Regions from separate parts of the Microbulbifer sp. SH-1 genome, predicted to be linked through region 3. Evidence: predicted binding sites of a transcription regulator. Region 3 holds the regulator's gene; each other region holds the start of a gene.
The links. Region 3 encodes PhoB, which activates phosphate uptake and scavenging genes when phosphate is short. Its sites were predicted from a motif close to TGTCATAAANNTGTAACA; they were not measured.
Positions count from the first base shown of each region.

Region 1: a site for PhoB is predicted at 2,892-2,909, ahead of GNX18_RS05445 (porin). Genes of this name have one in related genera too.
Region 2: a site for PhoB is predicted at 3,713-3,730, ahead of GNX18_RS10215 (ethylbenzene dehydrogenase-related protein). Genes of this name have one in related genera too.

Region 1 is NZ_CP046948.1:1,218,891-1,224,400, reverse strand. Features, by position in the region: gene GNX18_RS05450 (OsmC domain/YcaO domain-containing protein) at 1-1,660, shown strand, start outside; gene GNX18_RS05445 (porin) at 1,882-2,823, opposite strand; gene GNX18_RS05440 (DNA internalization-related competence protein ComEC/Rec2) at 3,124-5,510, shown strand, end outside.
Region 2 is NZ_CP046948.1:2,411,008-2,416,517, reverse strand. Features, by position in the region: gene GNX18_RS10225 (DNRLRE domain-containing protein) at 1-1,320, opposite strand, end outside; gene GNX18_RS10220 (DUF1566 domain-containing protein) at 1,399-2,088, opposite strand; gene GNX18_RS10215 (ethylbenzene dehydrogenase-related protein) at 2,085-3,599, opposite strand; gene GNX18_RS10210 (TonB-dependent siderophore receptor) at 3,842-5,510, shown strand, end outside.
Region 3 is NZ_CP046948.1:3,469,909-3,475,418, forward strand. Features, by position in the region: gene traF (conjugal transfer protein TraF) at 244-1,404, shown strand; gene phoR (phosphate regulon sensor histidine kinase PhoR) at 1,473-2,786, opposite strand; gene phoB (phosphate regulon transcriptional regulator PhoB) at 3,049-3,753, opposite strand; gene ubiA (4-hydroxybenzoate octaprenyltransferase) at 3,885-4,772, opposite strand; gene GNX18_RS14245 (chorismate lyase) at 4,798-5,370, opposite strand.

The DNA.
Region 1 (5,510 bases), 2.3 Mb from region 3:
CGAGATCGCCTCCTGGCGCAATATCGTGCCCCACGTGTGGTCGTTGCACATTCGCGACGCGGCTTCTCCCATGTGCTTTACCAACGGCAAGGGCGCAACCAAGGAGAGCGCACTGTGTTCCGCGCTCGGCGAATTTATCGAGCGCCTGAACTGCAATTTTTTCTACAACGACCAGTATTTCGGCGAGGAGATCGCCAACGCCGCGTTCGTGCACTACCCGAACGAAAAGTGGTTCGAGCTTACTGATGACGACGCGCTGCCGCCGGGCATCCTCGACGAATACACCCGCGGCATCTACGACCCGGAAGGCGAGCTGGCGGGTTCCAACCTGATCGATACCAACTCCGGGCGCATTGATCGCGGTATCTGCTCGTTGCCGTTCACCCGCCGCTCCGACGGCGAGACGGTGTACTTCCCCTCCAACCTGATCGAGAACCTGTTCCTCAGCAACGGCATGAGTGCGGGCAACACCCTGGCGGAAGCGCAGGTGCAGTGCCTGTCGGAAATTTTCGAGCGGGCGGTGAAGAAGGAAGTCATTGAGCAGGAGATCGCGCTGCCGGACGTGCCGCGCGACGTGCTGGTGAAATACCCGGAAATACTGCAAGGCATCGAGGAGCTGGAGAAGCAGGGGTTCCCGATCCTGGTGAAAGACGCCTCCCTCGGCGGCCGGTTCCCGGTCATGTGCGTGACCCTGATGAACCCGCGCACCGGCGGTGTATTTGCGTCCTTCGGCGCGCATCCGAGCCTGCCTGTGGCGCTGGAGCGCAGTCTTACCGAGTTGATGCAAGGCCGCAGTTTCGAAGGCCTGAACGACGTGCCGCCGCCCACGTTCAACAGTCTGGAAGTGACCGAACCGCACAATTTTGTGGAGCACTTTATCGACTCTACCGGTGTGGTGTCTTGGCGCTTCTTCAGCGCCAGTGCCGATTACGAATTTGTGGAGTGGGACTTCTCCGGCAATCACCACGACAGCAACGACACCGAGGCCAATCGCCTGTTTGCCATCCTCGAGGAGATGGGCAAAGAGGTGTACATGGCCAGCTACAGCGAACTTGGCGCGCCGGCCTGCCGGATTCTGGTGCCGGGTTACTCCGAGGTGTATCCGGTGGAAGACCTGATCTGGGATAACACCAACAAGGCGCTGGATTACCGTGAGGACATCCTCAATCTGCACCGCCTTGACGATGACGCGCTAGAGGATCTCGTGGAGCGCTTGGAAGAAAGCCAGCTCGACAATTATGAAAAGATCACCACCTTGATCGGTGTCGAGTTCGACGAGAACACTGTGTGGGGCCAGCTCACCATTCTTGAACTGAAACTGCTGGTGTGTCTGGCGCTGCAGCGTTACGAGGAAGCGCAGGAGTTGGTGGAGAGTTTCCTGCAGTACAACGATAACACCGTCGAGCGCGGACTGTTCTACCGCGCAGTACAGGCGGTATTGGAAATTGCGCTGGACGATGATCTGGAATTGGACGATTACATCGTTAACCTGCGGCGCATGTTTGGCGAAACCACCATGGAGGCCGTGGTGGGATCGGTGGATGGCAGTGTGCGTTTTTACGGCCTTACACCCACGAATATGCAGTTGGAAGGCCTGGATAAGCACCTGCGTCTGATCGAGAGCTACAAGAAACTGCACGCGGCGCGCGCGGCAGTTTGATTGCTCTCGTTGTAGGAGCCTGCTTGCAGGGCCGGACACCGCTCCGGGGAGGGCTGCTTGGCACGGGGCCTGAATGTTCGCCTGCAAGCAGGCTCCTACAGGGATGTTCATTTCTGGCTGTGTGGCTGGGCCGGAGCGCAATTTGTAGGAGCCTGCTTGCAGGCGAACGGTCCGGAGCACGGAAGAGTTCGCCTGCAGGCAGGCTCCTACAGGGGAGTGGGTTAGAATTTGAACTCGGTACCGATACCGAAGTAGTTGCGCTCGTATCCGTCTGCGGCAGTTTCATCGGTGTAGAAGGTGAACACCTTGGCCGCCGATGAAAGTTTGTAATCGAGTCCCAGGCTAAACGTTTCGCCATTGTCCTTGATGATGTCGGACTGGCCGTACTGGGCTTTCGCGGTCCAGTTGTTGATCTTGTACGCCACAGAAGTCATCCACCCGTCCTGCTTGCTGTGGTCTGCTTTTTCCTGTTCCTCGTACAGCGCACCCAGCTGGAGGTTGCCGAAGCTGTACTGGGCAACCAGGCGATTCACATTCCAGTCATTGGCTTCCACGTCCTGATCAAAAGCGTAGGCCAGGTACACGCCGTTGTTGTCATAGGCGAGCGATACTGAGGTGCCGTTGTCGCGGGTGTCGATCAGGTTGTTTTCGCTGTCAAAAATCTCCGCATCCTTGTTGCTGATGTAGGCCGCTGACGCCCTGAAGCCGGCGAAAGAAGGCGTTGTGTACTGCAGGTTGTTGGATTCGCGATTGTCGCTGCGGGTAATCAGGCTTTTGATATCGCCTTCCAGGTCGTTAAACAGGTCGACACGGTTCTGGGCTTCTTTCAGGGGCGTGTCAAACTTGCCCCCGATCACCTGACCGAAACCGCCCTCGAGGCCCGCATAAATGTTGCGCTGGCTGAAGGTTTCTTCCGCTTCACCGTCGATATCTACTTCGTATTCCATCTTGTAGATACCCTTGATACCGCTATCCAGCGGCAGCTCGCCTTTCACGCCCAGGCGGGAGGCGTTGCTTTTAATGTCGGTATTGGCGCCGTCACCCTCGTCGTTGGACTGGAAGGATGCATTGGCCTTGCCGTAAAAGGTGAACACGTCGGACTGGGCAAGGGTTGGAACAGGAAGCGCAGCGGCCAGTGCCAGAGTGAACGCGGTCTTTTTCATGGTCGGTCTCGTAGAGTGACTTAACGGGGTGAGCCATAGCTCGGATGCCGCGCAGTTTGCTGCTCTTTTGTTACAAACATGTGAAAGATGAAAGGTTGGTGTAAGTTTTGTTGCGGCGTCGCCGTTTAAAATCACCAAAAGTCACGAATGTCTTTTCCGGTGTGAATTGTTGCTGCTTGAACCACGCAAGTTGCTCCGTTCTAATCCCAGGATGTGGTCGAAGGGTCATGGCGCAGGAAGCGATGAAATGGCCGGCTCGACGTAAAGGCAGGCCGAAGAAATTGGAATTCAGGGGGCTCGGTGAAGGGATTGCGCGGGTCGTTCGCGGCCTTGTGGTCGCTGGCGCTGGGGATTGGCCAGGTGGCATTCTGGCCCGCGCTGCCGTGGGATGCCGACACCGCGGCAGCTCTGGCCCTTGGGGTCATATCAGTCGCTTTGCTGGCGGTTATCGGCGGCTGGCTTTCCCGGTTTGCGGCCGCGCCGCGTTTTGCACTCTGCTATCTGCTGTTGCCGTTTGTGCTTGGAAGCTGCTGGGCGCTCCAGGCAAATCACCAATCTCTTGCCGAGCGCCTGCCCCTGGCACTGCACGGTAAGGATCACAAGGTTACCCTCGAGATCGAAGGCCTCCCGGAAGCTTCGACGGCGGTTGCCAATTTCGGATCGCCCGGCGTCGTTCCGGGATTCTTCGACAGTCGCTTCCGCGCGCGGGTGCGGGACTCTGAGCGGCGGGAGTTTGTCGGCAAGCGCCTGTTGCTGCGCTGGTATCGGGTGGACCCCGATACCATGGCGAAGATGATTCCGGGCAGTCGCTGGAGCATGACGCTGCGCCTTAAGCGCCCGCGAGGCAGTATCAATCCCCATACGTTTGATTACGAAGCCTGGTTGCTGGAGCAGGGGATCTACGCCACGGGTTACGTGCGTGAGCGCGGTGCCGCGCCTGAGTACCTTGGTGTGGAGCGCGGTGTCGGGTCTCTGGTCAGCGGCCTGCGCGAACACCTGCGACGGCAGATTACCGCGCCCGATGCCGGTGACCACGCGCTGAAGCAGGAAGAATTGATCCGCGCCCTGCTGCTGGGGGATACGGGCGGGGTGGACTCCGCAACACAGGATCTGTTGCGCAGAACCGGTACGGCGCACCTGCTGGCGATTTCGGGGCTGCATGTGGGCATGGTGGCGGGGTTCTTCCTGCTCTTGGGTGGTCTGGTGAGCCGGGTGGTGGGCATTTTCCGACCGCATAACCCTCTGTTGGTCGCCGGCGCTGCCGGCCTGGCTGCGGCGATGGCATACACCCTCGTCAGCGGTGCGCCTCTGTCAGCCCAGCGCGCGCTCATCATGACGACGATTGCCATCGTTGCACTGGTGTTTCGCCGCAGATTCGGCGCAGGTCTGGCGTTTGTCACAGCGCTGGCCTGTGTGTTGCTGCTGCAGCCCCTTGCGCCTCTGAATGCCGGTTTCTGGCTTTCGTTTGTCGCAGTGGGTGCGCTATTGCTGCGTTTCCGTGGGCGGAGCAGCGGCGAAGATGGCGAGACGGCGGGGCAAGAGCGGCCCCGTATTCAAGTGTTTCGACCCCTGAATTATCTGCGTACCGCGCTGCAGAGCCAGTGGGCAATTCTTGTCGGTCTGGCGCTGCCGTCTATCTTGATCTTCGCCGGGGTCAGCCTGAGCGGTTTGCTGCTCAATCTTATTGCGATTCCCTGGGTTGGGTTCACCATTTTACCGCTGATTTTTCTCGCCGCTCTGACACCGGCGCCGCTGCAGCTGGGGTTGTGGCGGCTGGCGGATATCCAGCTGGGCTGGCTGCTGGATTTCCTGGCCGTCGCCGATAGCGCTTTGCCGGGATGGCAGTCACTCCCGCTTCCCTCCCATCTGATCCTGCTTCTCGCGCCGCTCAGTTGCGGGGTATTGCTGTTACCACGCGGTCTACCGGGGCGCGCCCTCGGCTGGGCGCTTCTGCCGGTGCTGCTGGTGGGGTTGTTGCCCTGGACGCGGCCGTCAGAACCGTATCTGGCACTGACGGTGCTCGATGTGGGGCAGGGCCTTGCGGTGGTTGCTGCCACCGAACGGAAAACGCTGGTATTTGATACTGGCGCCAGCTCTGGTAGTGGCTGGAGTGCGGGCCGCAGCATTGTGGCGCCGTTTCTGTTGGCGGACGGGCGCCAGCGGCTGGATGCGCTGGTGGTAAGCCACGGCGACCGCGACCACGCCGGTGGGGTGCCGGGCGTGATGTCGCAGCTACGGGTCGACACTCTAATTGCCCCTGGGACACTGGCGTCGCGATGGCCGGGGGCCGCAACATCAAGCCCCTGCGTTGCCGGCGGGCGGGAGTTATGGGGCGAGCTGCACATCGAGTGGTTGTGGCCGCGCACCTCAGGGTTGAGCGGGGATGAAAACGACCACAGCTGTGTGGCCCTGCTCACCTGGCGCGGTGTGCGGATACTACTGGCCGGCGATATCACCAGTAATGTCGAGGCTCAGTTGCCAGCCCGTTATCCTGCGTTTGCTCCTGTGGATCTGCTGATCGCCCCGCACCACGGCTCGCGCACATCCTCATCACCCGCGCTGCTCGACTGGGCACGGCCGGCGCGGGTGGTGTTCAGTGCCGGCTTCCGCCACCACTTTGGCCACCCGCACCCGGAAGTGGTGGCGCGCTATCGGCGGTTGCCGGCGCAGCAATTCAATACCGCTGA
Region 2 (5,510 bases), 1.1 Mb from region 3:
ATTGGCGCCGTTGCGGTTCAATGTCAGGGTTTCACCAATACCGTTGGCGGACCACCAGTTGACGTTTGCTGGCAGCAGCAACGCGTCGGCTTCCCGCTGAGCGTGCGAAAGTGTGGCAGCACTACTATCAAACTCTGCGGTGCGTACCGCTAGCTCGTTTGCACTGACCTGAATCACCTTGAATTGCTGGATACTGGCGAGGTCGATGGTCCAGGATTTCGGGTCATTGGCGGAACGCGCCGGCGCGCCCCAGCTGCCTTCACCCACATACACGGTGCCGCCGTTGCTGGTTGCGGAAAAATTATTGCCGCTGGGAACCAGTGCCTGGGTCAGTTTGGTGAGGTGCGTGTCGGACTCCACTACCAGGTTCATGCTGTAGTCGTAAAACGCCTGCGCCCACCAGTTGAACAGGGTGGGGTTGTCCGACTTGCCAGAGTAGTGGGGGAATATCGGCTTGTGATACTGCGCGAAGCGCCAGTCGCTGTTGTTGCCATAGGCGGAGAGATCGCTCTGCAGCCAGGTGTTCATGCTGGCGGCGTAAGAGGACCAACCGCTGTTCTGGAACTGGCTGTTGAGGGTGTACACCCGCAGCAGCGGAGAAATCTGCACCGCGCCGTAGGTATCGTTCGGGTTGCAGTTGCCGTCTTCATTGAAGTCCACACCGAACACCTGGCACAGGGTGGAGTAGTTGTTGTCTTCGTGATTGCCGTGGGTTGGGATCAACGGATAAATGCGCTTGTAACTGATGCCGTCGATCTGGTCGCTGGAATAGGTGAGCGTCCAGTCGTCGAGAAACGCGCTCATCTGCGTTGCGCTGTTGGCATCGGTGAAATCACCGCCGTGCATGACGGCAAGCGGGCGGATTTTTGCCAGCAGCTGATTGCCCTGACGACGGGTAGTGTGGCCGGTGCGGGTGTCGCCGCCGGCAACGAGTACGAAGGGGTCGGCGGTGTCCGGCGCTGTTTTGAACCAGAAGCGCTCGCCGCAACCGCTCTGATCGCATACGCGGAAATAGATCGCTGAATCCGGGGTGAGATTTTCCAGTCGTACAAAGTGGCTGGTGATGCTGCCGCCGAAACTGCGGGTGGCATTGACTGCGACATTACTCCAATTGCTTTCGTTGGTGGAATAACCGTAGCTGACGTAGGGGTTGCTACTGCTGCCGTCGGGAGAAAAGCCGATGACCGCGCTGTTGCTGCCGTCCTTGTCCCACACCAGCCGGTAGTGTTTGGTGGCTGCATTTGCGCCGGTTGCCGCGAGGACGGAGATCAGTCCCGCCGCGCCCGTTGCCAGTGCCAGGCTGCCCAGAGAGGATTTCATTGGGAATTCCTTGTGCGTGTTTATTGTTAACGGAAAATAACCAGGAGAATCGTTACAGCGAGGGCAGTGTGAGAGGGGTTAATGACAGCTTTTTGAATCGGCACTGACCAGGCGCACAAAAGCGGCATTTCGATGCGGAATTGTGAACTTTTCCCCTTCGATAAAACTGATGGCCTCAGCTCCGGTTTGCAGATGCCGGTAAACATTTTGCAATGTATCACCCTCATCGGCGGTCCAGTAATCACCGCGCTTGGTATGCGGGAAATAGTCCGTATCAATTTTTGCCTGGCCCGCCTTGGCCAGGGGGTAGATCAGGGTGGCGAGCTCGGTGCTCGTCGGCAGCCGCCAGTTGTTTTCGCCGCACAGGGTTTGCCGGTTGGTGCGGCGGATCAGGTCCTCGGTATCGCAGCGTGTCTTTTCAAAATAACAGTCACCGTTATCGGGAACACCAGCTCCCGGCAAAGGTTCTGCCAGATTTGTTCTTGCCGCGGTGTGAAATCCTGCGGCTCCCGCACGGTACCAGGAGTAAGTCCACAGGCCATCGTGAATGCCCTCATTGTCGGTTTTGACTTCCCACAGCAGGCTAGTGTTGCGGTCGCACACGCAGGACCAGGGCCCCGCCCACGGCGGTAGGGGTTTACCATCGGCAGCGATCTTGGTGAGGTGATAGGGCGCAGGTTCCGGTATGGACGGCTGATGTAACACGGCCGCGGTGATGGCCGCGAGCGGCACGCCGACGATTAACAGGGTGCGTTGCCAGAGGTTCATTGTTGCAGCTCCAGCCTGATCGCGCGGGTGTGGCGCGTGTGAGCGATCTGCGCGCGATCAAACGCCGATACCCACAAGCAGATCCCGTCGTGAATGGGGACGTCCAGTGAAGAACCAGTGACCAGCTTGCGCGCCATTTCCAGTGTCCAGTAACCGTCGCGCCACTGCGCGCGCGCGCGCACGTCGGCGCGGTCGCCCTCGAAGCGGTTGGAGTTGTAGATGACCGAGGGCATCGCGGTCCCTTCGGCATAATTGTTGTCTGCTTCCGCAGAGTAGGGCTGGTAGTCAAACCAGGAGGCAACCCACTGCGGGCGGCTTTCCCGGTCTGTTTGCGCTTGTTGGTATACGGCGAGTTGCGCCGGATCCAACGGCAGGCGTTTGGGCGTGATTGCGCCCGGGCGATACCACTGCCAGTTCATCACATAGGCACCGGACTCCTTGCCGTCCTGCTGGTATCCGGCGGTGTAGCGCCGCGCACCGGGGCGCGGAATATCCGGGCTGGAGATGTAGTTGTCATCGGCCAGATACATGTCGTTGGTGCGCACCACCTTCCAGTGCCAGAGGTCGTGCAGTTGGCCGTCGTCGCTGTAGTGATAACCTTTGCCGTGCCAGTTGGCTGGTGCGTTTTTCAAGGGCTTCCTGCCAAGGTGCGCGGTGCCGGCTGCGGCAAAGTCGCAATCGGGAGAGAGCAGCACCGCGAACTTGTCCTCGTAATGACGGGTTTCGTTGAACTGATGGAAGCCGTGTTGTTGAACCTCCCAGCCGTGGGCGCTTTTCACAAGGGGCAGGTGTGCCAGGCTCTCATCGGCATCGCGCCAGCGTGCCTGCAGGTAAAACTCCTCGCGGTTATGCAGCGCGCGCAGTTCCACCTCGGTCGCGCCGTTGTCGAAGTTGGCACCGCCATCTGTAAAAACATACAGGGTGCGGGCGCTCTGCCATGGTGGTTCGCTGCCTTCGCCATCGATATGTATAGGAATACGCAAAGGTATGGCGTTGACGGTGAGGGTGAAATGGCTCTGCTGGCGGAGGTTTACCCAGCCCAGGGACACCAACAACGAGCCGAGTCCGATCACGACAACGCCTGCTACTAAAGAGGTGCGCGAGAGTTGCGGCACGAGTGTAGCGACGAGTGCCTGCCTACCCCAGCGGATACCGTAAAGGCCGCCGTGAAGGAATAGGTACAGCAGCACGCCGAAGGCGCAGGCCAGATGCACCTGCCGCAGGTTGGTACCGCTGAACAGCAGCCAGCCACTGATGATGGCGACGGCGAGCAGCGGGTAGCCGGCACGAATGATCGCTCGATGCCAGCCTGGCCAACGGCGGAAAGGAGTGCCAGTCGCCGATGGGATGCGCAGACGGTGCACGACAAAGCCGAGAGCAATAAAGGAAAGCAGCAGCGCGCTGAAAAAATGGAGCTGATGTACCTTGCCTTGGGGAAGCAGTTCTTCGATTTGTATCAACGCAGGCTGCGACAGAGTGGCGATGCGCAGTCCAGTAAGCAGGCAAATCAAGACAGCGAACACCGCAGCGCAGTGGGTCAGTACCCAGAGAGGGCTCTTCTGCCGGCTGGAATGACTAGGGGGCAAGGTGGTGGCCTCAAAAATAGGGCAGGGTAAATGGCGCGAGTGGCAGTTTGATGACCGGATAAATGGGCCAGTCTTAACAAAATCTAAATGATAATCTGTTGTATTTGCATGTTTGCTAAACTAAACTCCCGTCCTAAATTCAAGGGGTAGTCACTGGGGACACATCCATGCAACCGAATCACCGTCTGTTTGCCAGCGCTGTTCTGGCGGTCGCCCTCGCCGCAGCCAATGCGGCTATTGCCGCGGAAGTGAAAAATTCCGAGAGGCTCGAGAATGTGGAAGTCGTCGGCGAGCAGGTGGACTCCTACCTGGTCAGCGACCTGGACACCGCGACGGGCCTCGGTCTATCGATTATGGAAACACCGCAATCGGTATCCGCAATCGGCCAGGTGCAAATGGACGACTTCAATTTGTATAACCTGAATGATGCACTGCTGGCCGTACCGGGCATTCAGGTGGAGAGTGTGGAAACCGACCGCACCTACTATTCCTCCCGCGGCTTTGACGTCACCAACTTCCAGGTCGATGGCGTGGGTCTGCCATCGACCTACGGCAACCGCAGCGGTGAGACCGATACTTCCATCTACGAGCGCATCGAAGTGGTGCGCGGTGCCAATGGCCTGATGAGTGGCGCCGGCAATCCGTCAGCCACCGTCAATATGGTGCGCAAACGCCCCACCGATGATCTGCAAATGTCTTTCAGCGCCATCGCCGGTTCCTGGGACAGTCTGCGTCTGGAGAGCGATGTATCCGGCACCCTGACCGATGGCCTGCGCGGCCGCGTGGTAATGACCAAAGAAGACAGGGAGTCGTATCTCGACTTCTACGCCATGGACAAATCTGTGGTTTACGGCGCGCTGGAAAAGGACCTGGGTGAATCCACCCTGTTGACTCTGGGCGCCAGCTACCAGAGCAGCCTCGCCGACAGCCCACTGTGGGGCGCGCTGCCGCTGGTGTACTCCGACGGGACACCCACCGATTACGACGTGTCCGCCTCCACCTCTGCCGAGTGGGCCTACTGGGACAACATTGAGAAAGAAGTCTTCGCCGAACTGAAGCACGAGTTTGCCAACGGCTGGGAACTCAAGGGCTACTACAGCACTGCGGACATCGAAGGCGACAGCGAGCTGTTTTATATGTACAGCCTGCCGGATCGCGACACCGACGTAGGCCTGATAGGCTACGCCAGCGGCTATACCCTGGACGGCAAGCAGGACGTGTTCGACCTGCGCGTATCCGGTACTTACCAGCTGCTGGGGCGCGAGCACGACCTGCTCTTCGGCTACAACTGGACCGAAGGCTCAACCAGAGAAGTTTCGCTGTACGACTACACCAACGGCTTCCCGCCGATCGGCGACTTCACCCAGTGGAACGGCCAGACCCCGGTCAAACCGGTATATACCGACGGGCTGACCGGCAGTAATTTCGATGAAGAGCAGAGTGCGTTTTACGCTGCGACCCGCTTCCGCCTAACCGACAGCCTGAGCTTGGTGGGCGGCGCCCGCGTGGTGAACTGGGAGGCCGAAGGTGAAGGCTACGGTACCAGCAAAGTCACCAAGGTGGATGGCAAGGTTCTGCCCTACGCGGGTGTGGTGTACAGCCTGACCGACAATTACTCCCTTTACGCGAGCCACACAGAAACCTTCCGTGCGCAGGATGATGTTGCCGAAGATCTGTCTTTTATTGACCCAACCGAGGGCGTCAATGACGAGGTGGGAGTAAAAGGGCAATTTCTCGGCGGCAAGCTCATTGCAACCCTGGCTTACTACCAGACCCAGCAGAACAACGTGGCGGAGTTTGCCGGCCAGATTGAAGACCCGAACAACGATCAGGTGA
Region 3 (5,510 bases):
CACTATCGAACTCGTCTGCTTCCCGCCGGGTGCGAGCCCACGCCCGGCGCCCCATACCCTCCGGTCTCTCCGGACTCAAAATGAATAAAGTTCTCAGTCTCGATGAGAGGTTTGTCACAAAATAACCCGGAAGAGCTATTGTCGCGCCAAGTGGTTAGGGCTATTTTGGCGCCGCCAATAATTCTGACTAATGGCGTGTACAAAAATTATTCTGACTGATACGAACAAAGGATCTGGTTGTTTATGTGGGCCAAGAACCAAATTGCCGGCATTGTTGCGGCAGGGGCTATTCTGGGGGCGGCACCGGTAGCCGCAGAAGTATTTTCCGGTCGCGGTAGCGCCATGGCCGGCGCCGGCGTCGCCGGTGGCGATTACACCTACAGTGCGCTGATCAACCCGGCGACCCTGACCAATTTCAAAGAAAACGACGATTTCGCGCTCAATATAGATGTGGGGGCAATTGCCAACGACGAGAATGAATTCTTCGACACCAGCGAGGATCTGAGCGACTTTCTCGACGACATTGACGGTTTGACCGCCACCCAGGACGATGCGAATTACATTCTCGCGCAACTGGAAATACTGGATCAGGGGCGGCTGACGGTGGATGCCGGTGCCCAGCTGACCATTGCCGTTCCCAACAGCCTGGCATCCGGCCTGCTGTTTGTTCGCCAGTCCGTCTTCGTGGCGACGGAGATCCGGCTGGCGGATTCTGACGTGGAGCTGCTGGAAGACTTCGGTGAGCAGATTTTCGACGAAAGTGACCTGCAAACCGCAGCCGGCGCGTTTGGTTATTCCCTGCAGGAAATCGGCTTTGCCGCCGCCCGCCAATTCACTTTCGGGGGTTACCAGGTTTCTCTCGGCGCAACGCCGAAATACCAGCGGGTTGAAACCATCGAGTACCTCGAAACGATCGCGGACTTTGACAGCGACGACTTCGACGCCGATGACTACATGCTGGAGCACAGCAATTTCAATATCGACTTCGGCGCGACCATCAACTGGGGTGAATTGCAGGGCGGTGTATCCCTGCGCAATGCCATTGCCCAGGACTACGACACCATACAGGGTGGGGTAAAAATCCAGCTGGAACCGCAACTGACCGCGGGCCTTGGTTATACCGGTGAAGTATTTACCCTGTTGGCGGATCTGGACCTGAATTCCATCGAGGCGTTCGAAGGTGCCGGTGAAGTACAGATCGCGCGTCTGGGTATGGAGGCGGACCTGTTTGATTGGGCCCAGCTGCGGATTGGGTACCGCCACGACCTGAAAGACACTTACGATGGCGCGCTGACAGCGGGTATCGGCTTCTCGCCGTTTGACGTGGTGCAGTTCCACCTGTCCGCGATCAAATCCTCCGACGACACCTACGGCGCAGCTCTGCAGTTTGGTCTGGATCTGTAAGATTTGTCGGTAGCCTGCGCAAGGGGCCTGCGGGCCCCTTTTGCATTTCCGGCACTCAGGTCAGACACTCAGGCCGAGCTGGCCAGGGTCAGTTTGTGCGTTGGGAAATTGAGCGTGAAGGTACTGCCGCGGCCAGGCACACTGCTGACCGTGAGGTTGGCACCGTGGCGCAGCAGCACATGTTTGACGATGGCGAGGCCGAGACCGGTGCCGCCACTCTCCCGGGAGCGGCCCGCATCCACTCGGTAGAAACGCTCGGTGAGACGGGGGATATGCACCGGATCTATACCGATACCACAGTCCTTCACGGAAAAATGCCCGCCCGCCGCATCCAAGCGCCAGCGCAGTTCAATCGGCCCGCCGTCAGGGCTGTACTTCACCGCGTTGAAGGCGAGGTTTGCAAACGCACTGTGCAGCTCGCCAGCGGTGCCGGTAATAGTGCAGTCCTCGGTACACTCCACGGTGATCTCGTGGCGCCCGCCACTCAGTGAGCGCGCCTCACCGGCCACCTGCTCCATCAACTGCCGGACCGACACCCTGTCGCGGCCAGTGTCGCGCTCCGACGTTTCCAGCCGCGCCAGCAATAGCAGATCGTTCACCAGCCCGGTCATCCGCACCGTCTGCTCGCTCATCTGCGTCAGCGGCCGCTCCCAGTTGCGCGGCGCCTGACCGCTCATCTGCAGCGTCTCCAGATAACCCGCAATCACCGTCAGCGGCGTGCGCAACTCATGAGACACATTCGCCACAAAATCCCGCCGCATCTGCTCGAGGTTGTGCAGTCGCGTCACATCCCGCACGATCACCAACGCCTCATCCTGACCGAAGCGCGTCACCTCCATGGTCAGAATACGCGAATCGTCCCCCGGCGCCGGAAGCGTAATCGGCTCCAGCGACGCGCGACCGCGCCCGAACATACGGTTGTGCATATGCTCCACAAACCGCGGATCGCGAACGAAGTTGACCAGCGGCTGCCCCGCATCATCCGCCTGCAGGCGCAACATCTGCCCCGCCGCCGGATTCCACCACGCCAGATTGCCCTCATCCTCCAGTGCCACAATCCCCTCGCGCAGCGCACTGGTACTGTCCTGCACCCGGCGCAGCATGGAATGGAGCTTCTGCTTTTCCTTGCGGTGGCGGCGTTGCAGTCGATAGAAATCGTCGGAAATATCCCCCCATACTCCGAAGCTCGTCGGCGCGGGACCGCGGCGACCGTTGCTCAGCCAGCGGTCGAACTGGTTCTGCTGCCACAGCAGCCAGCCGAGATACACGGCGAGGCCGGCGCACAGCGCCAGCCACCAGTTGTCGGTCGAAAAACCGAGAATGGTGGTGCCGAGGGCGATGACGATAAAGCGCGAGAACTCGCCAATACTGCGATCGAGCATGATGGTTGGGCCATCTTGTTTTGGGGTGCACTGATTATTCTCAGTGGACCTGCGGACTTTATACGAAGGAAATGCCCGAACCGAAGTGCGGGTTTTCAAGTGAAGGGCGAGTGCCGGGCTTGGGTTTTTGAAAGCGTCGGCAACAGGGATGTTGCCGACGCAGCGTACAGGGACGTATTCACAGCGGTTTCAAAAACCCAAGCCCGGTGCTCGACCGCCACCGGACTCTCTACGGAGTCCACAAAAAACGTGCGGAGTAGGATTACACCCTTTCCACAGTCTGTACAGAAAAGCGGTAGCCGGTACCGCGTACGGTCTGGATATAGCGCTCGTGACCGTCGATGGTCAGTGCCTTGCGCAGGCGACGGATATGCACGTCCACCGTGCGCTCCTCCACATACACATTGCCGCCCCACACATGGTCCAGCAACTGCGTACGGGTATAGGCCCGCTCCTGGTGCGAAAGGAAAAACGTCAGCAAACGGAACTCCGTCGGCCCCATCTCCACCGGCTGGCCATTGATCGTCACCCGGTGGCTGATCGGATCCAGCACCAGCCCCCCCGCCGTCAGCGGTTCCTCCGGCGTCGTCGGCCCCGCGCGACGCAGAACCGCCTTCAGACGGGCTACCAGCTCGCGCGGAGAAAACGGCTTAGTAATGTAATCGTCGGCGCCGGTTTCCAGCCCCTTGATCTTGTGATCTTCCTCGCCCTTCGCCGTCAGCATGATGATCGGCAGCGAAGACGTCAGCTCGTCGCGCTTCAGGCGGCGGGCCAGCTCAACCCCGGAAACATCCGGCAGCATCCAGTCCAGCAGCACCAGATCCGGCTTCTCGTCGATCACCAGTGCGTGCGCCGCCTGCGCATTCTCCGCCTCAAGGCAGCGGTAATCCGCCATCTCCAGCGCAATTCGCAGCATATCCCGGACCGGGGCTTCGTCGTCGACTATGAGGATCGTCTTGCTGTGCATCTGCCTGCCATACCCTAGCTGGTGAATTTGTCACTTAACTGACTTTTCTTAGAGTGGCCATTTAACGTCACTTTAATGACAAATATATGACAGCTGTGCGGCGATCACGACCTCGCCGCCAAAAGGTAGGTTCAGTTGGCTAGAAAATGGAAAAAAATACCTGCAAAAATCGCCGCGCCAGCCCAATTACTGTTGAGAAACGCCTGAAAGCAGAGTTCCCGTTGCCGATTCCGCACCAGCCACTGCTGATAGATGAACAGCCCGGTCGCCGCGGCCACGCCGCAGTAAAACAGAGCACCCAGCGCCTCCCGGCTGCCCAGCATCAGCAGCGCCAAAACGACCATCGCCTGCAAACTGCCGGTCATCACCCGGTCCATATCGCCAAACAGGATGGCGGTGGACTTGACCCCGATCCGCAAGTCGTCGTCCCGGTCCACCATCGCGTAAAAGGTGTCGTAGGCCACGGTCCACAGCAGATTCGCGGTGAAAATCAGCCAGGCCACCGCCGGCACTTCTCCCTGCACCGCCGCGAACGCCATGGGAATACCCATGCTGAAGGCGGCGCCCAGCACCACCTGTGGCAGGTGGGTATAGCGCTTGGCAAAGGGGTAGCAAAAGGCCAGCGCCAGTGCCGGCAGCGACAACAGTACAGTGAGCCGGTTGGTCGTCAGCACCAGTAGGAAGGCCGCCAGCATCAGGCCCGCGAACAGCAGCAGAGCGCCCTTCGGCGTGGCCGCACCGGTGGCCAGGGGGCGCTGGTTGGTGCGCTTCACGTGGCCATCGATGTTGCGGTCGGCGAAGTCGTTGACGGCACAGCCGGCGGCGCGAGTGAGGACCACACCGAGGGTGAACACCGCAAACAGATGCAGACCCGGCCAGCCCTCAGCGGCAATCCACAGGGCCCACCAGGTGGGCCAGAGCAGCAGCAGCGAGCCGATGGGGCGGTCGAGGCGCGCCAGCTGCCAGTAGGGAAGCAGTTGCGGCCAGCGCTGTTGTATCTGTTGGCTGATCACTTGCATAGGTGTCTCCCGGAACGCGTAGCCCTCAGGCGGAGGGTGGACTGTGGGGATTGAAACTGCTGAGGAAGGTTTCCGCAACCAACAGGGGCTTGTCGCCGAGCCAGAAGGTGGAGCGGCGGCCCCAGGCGCGGGTGGCCATGTCGGCGAACTGTTCGAGCTGGCATTGGGGATTGCGCGCAAGCTGATTGAGGACGATGGGGCCGCGCCGCATATCGGATCGGCTGAACAGGAGTTCCCCCAGGGGGCGGTTGTCGAGACTGCGCAGGTGGCGGTGTTTGCCGGCCAGGGAGCGCTCAGGCAGGATACTGCGGGCGTAGACCCAGGGTTGGCCGCGACCGCAGAGCAAAACTTCGCGCACGAGGGCGAGGGATTTGTCGCGCAGGCCGAGGGCGCGACGCTCTTCGAGGCGCGGTTGCTGCCAGCCCTGGTTGAGTATCTGAACGTGAAACTCGCCGCTGCTGTGGTGTTTGAGAGCGGCGGTGAGGGAGCCGGGGTGCAGCAGCCAGGGCAGCAGTGGCTCCGGTGGCGTTGATCCGTGGAGGGTGTCCAGCGGGTGGGGGTGCCAGTCGCCGACGGGTTCAAAAGGGGAGTGGTACAACGCTGACTCCGCGCGGGTTCAAATGACCGCATTGTACCTGAGCAAGCCATTCGGGGAACGCGCTTTGCCCCTCGTGCTTGCTGCCGATATAGTGGCGCAATCTATAACTAGAGGCCTGAACTAAGTTCGGTGGCGGCGCC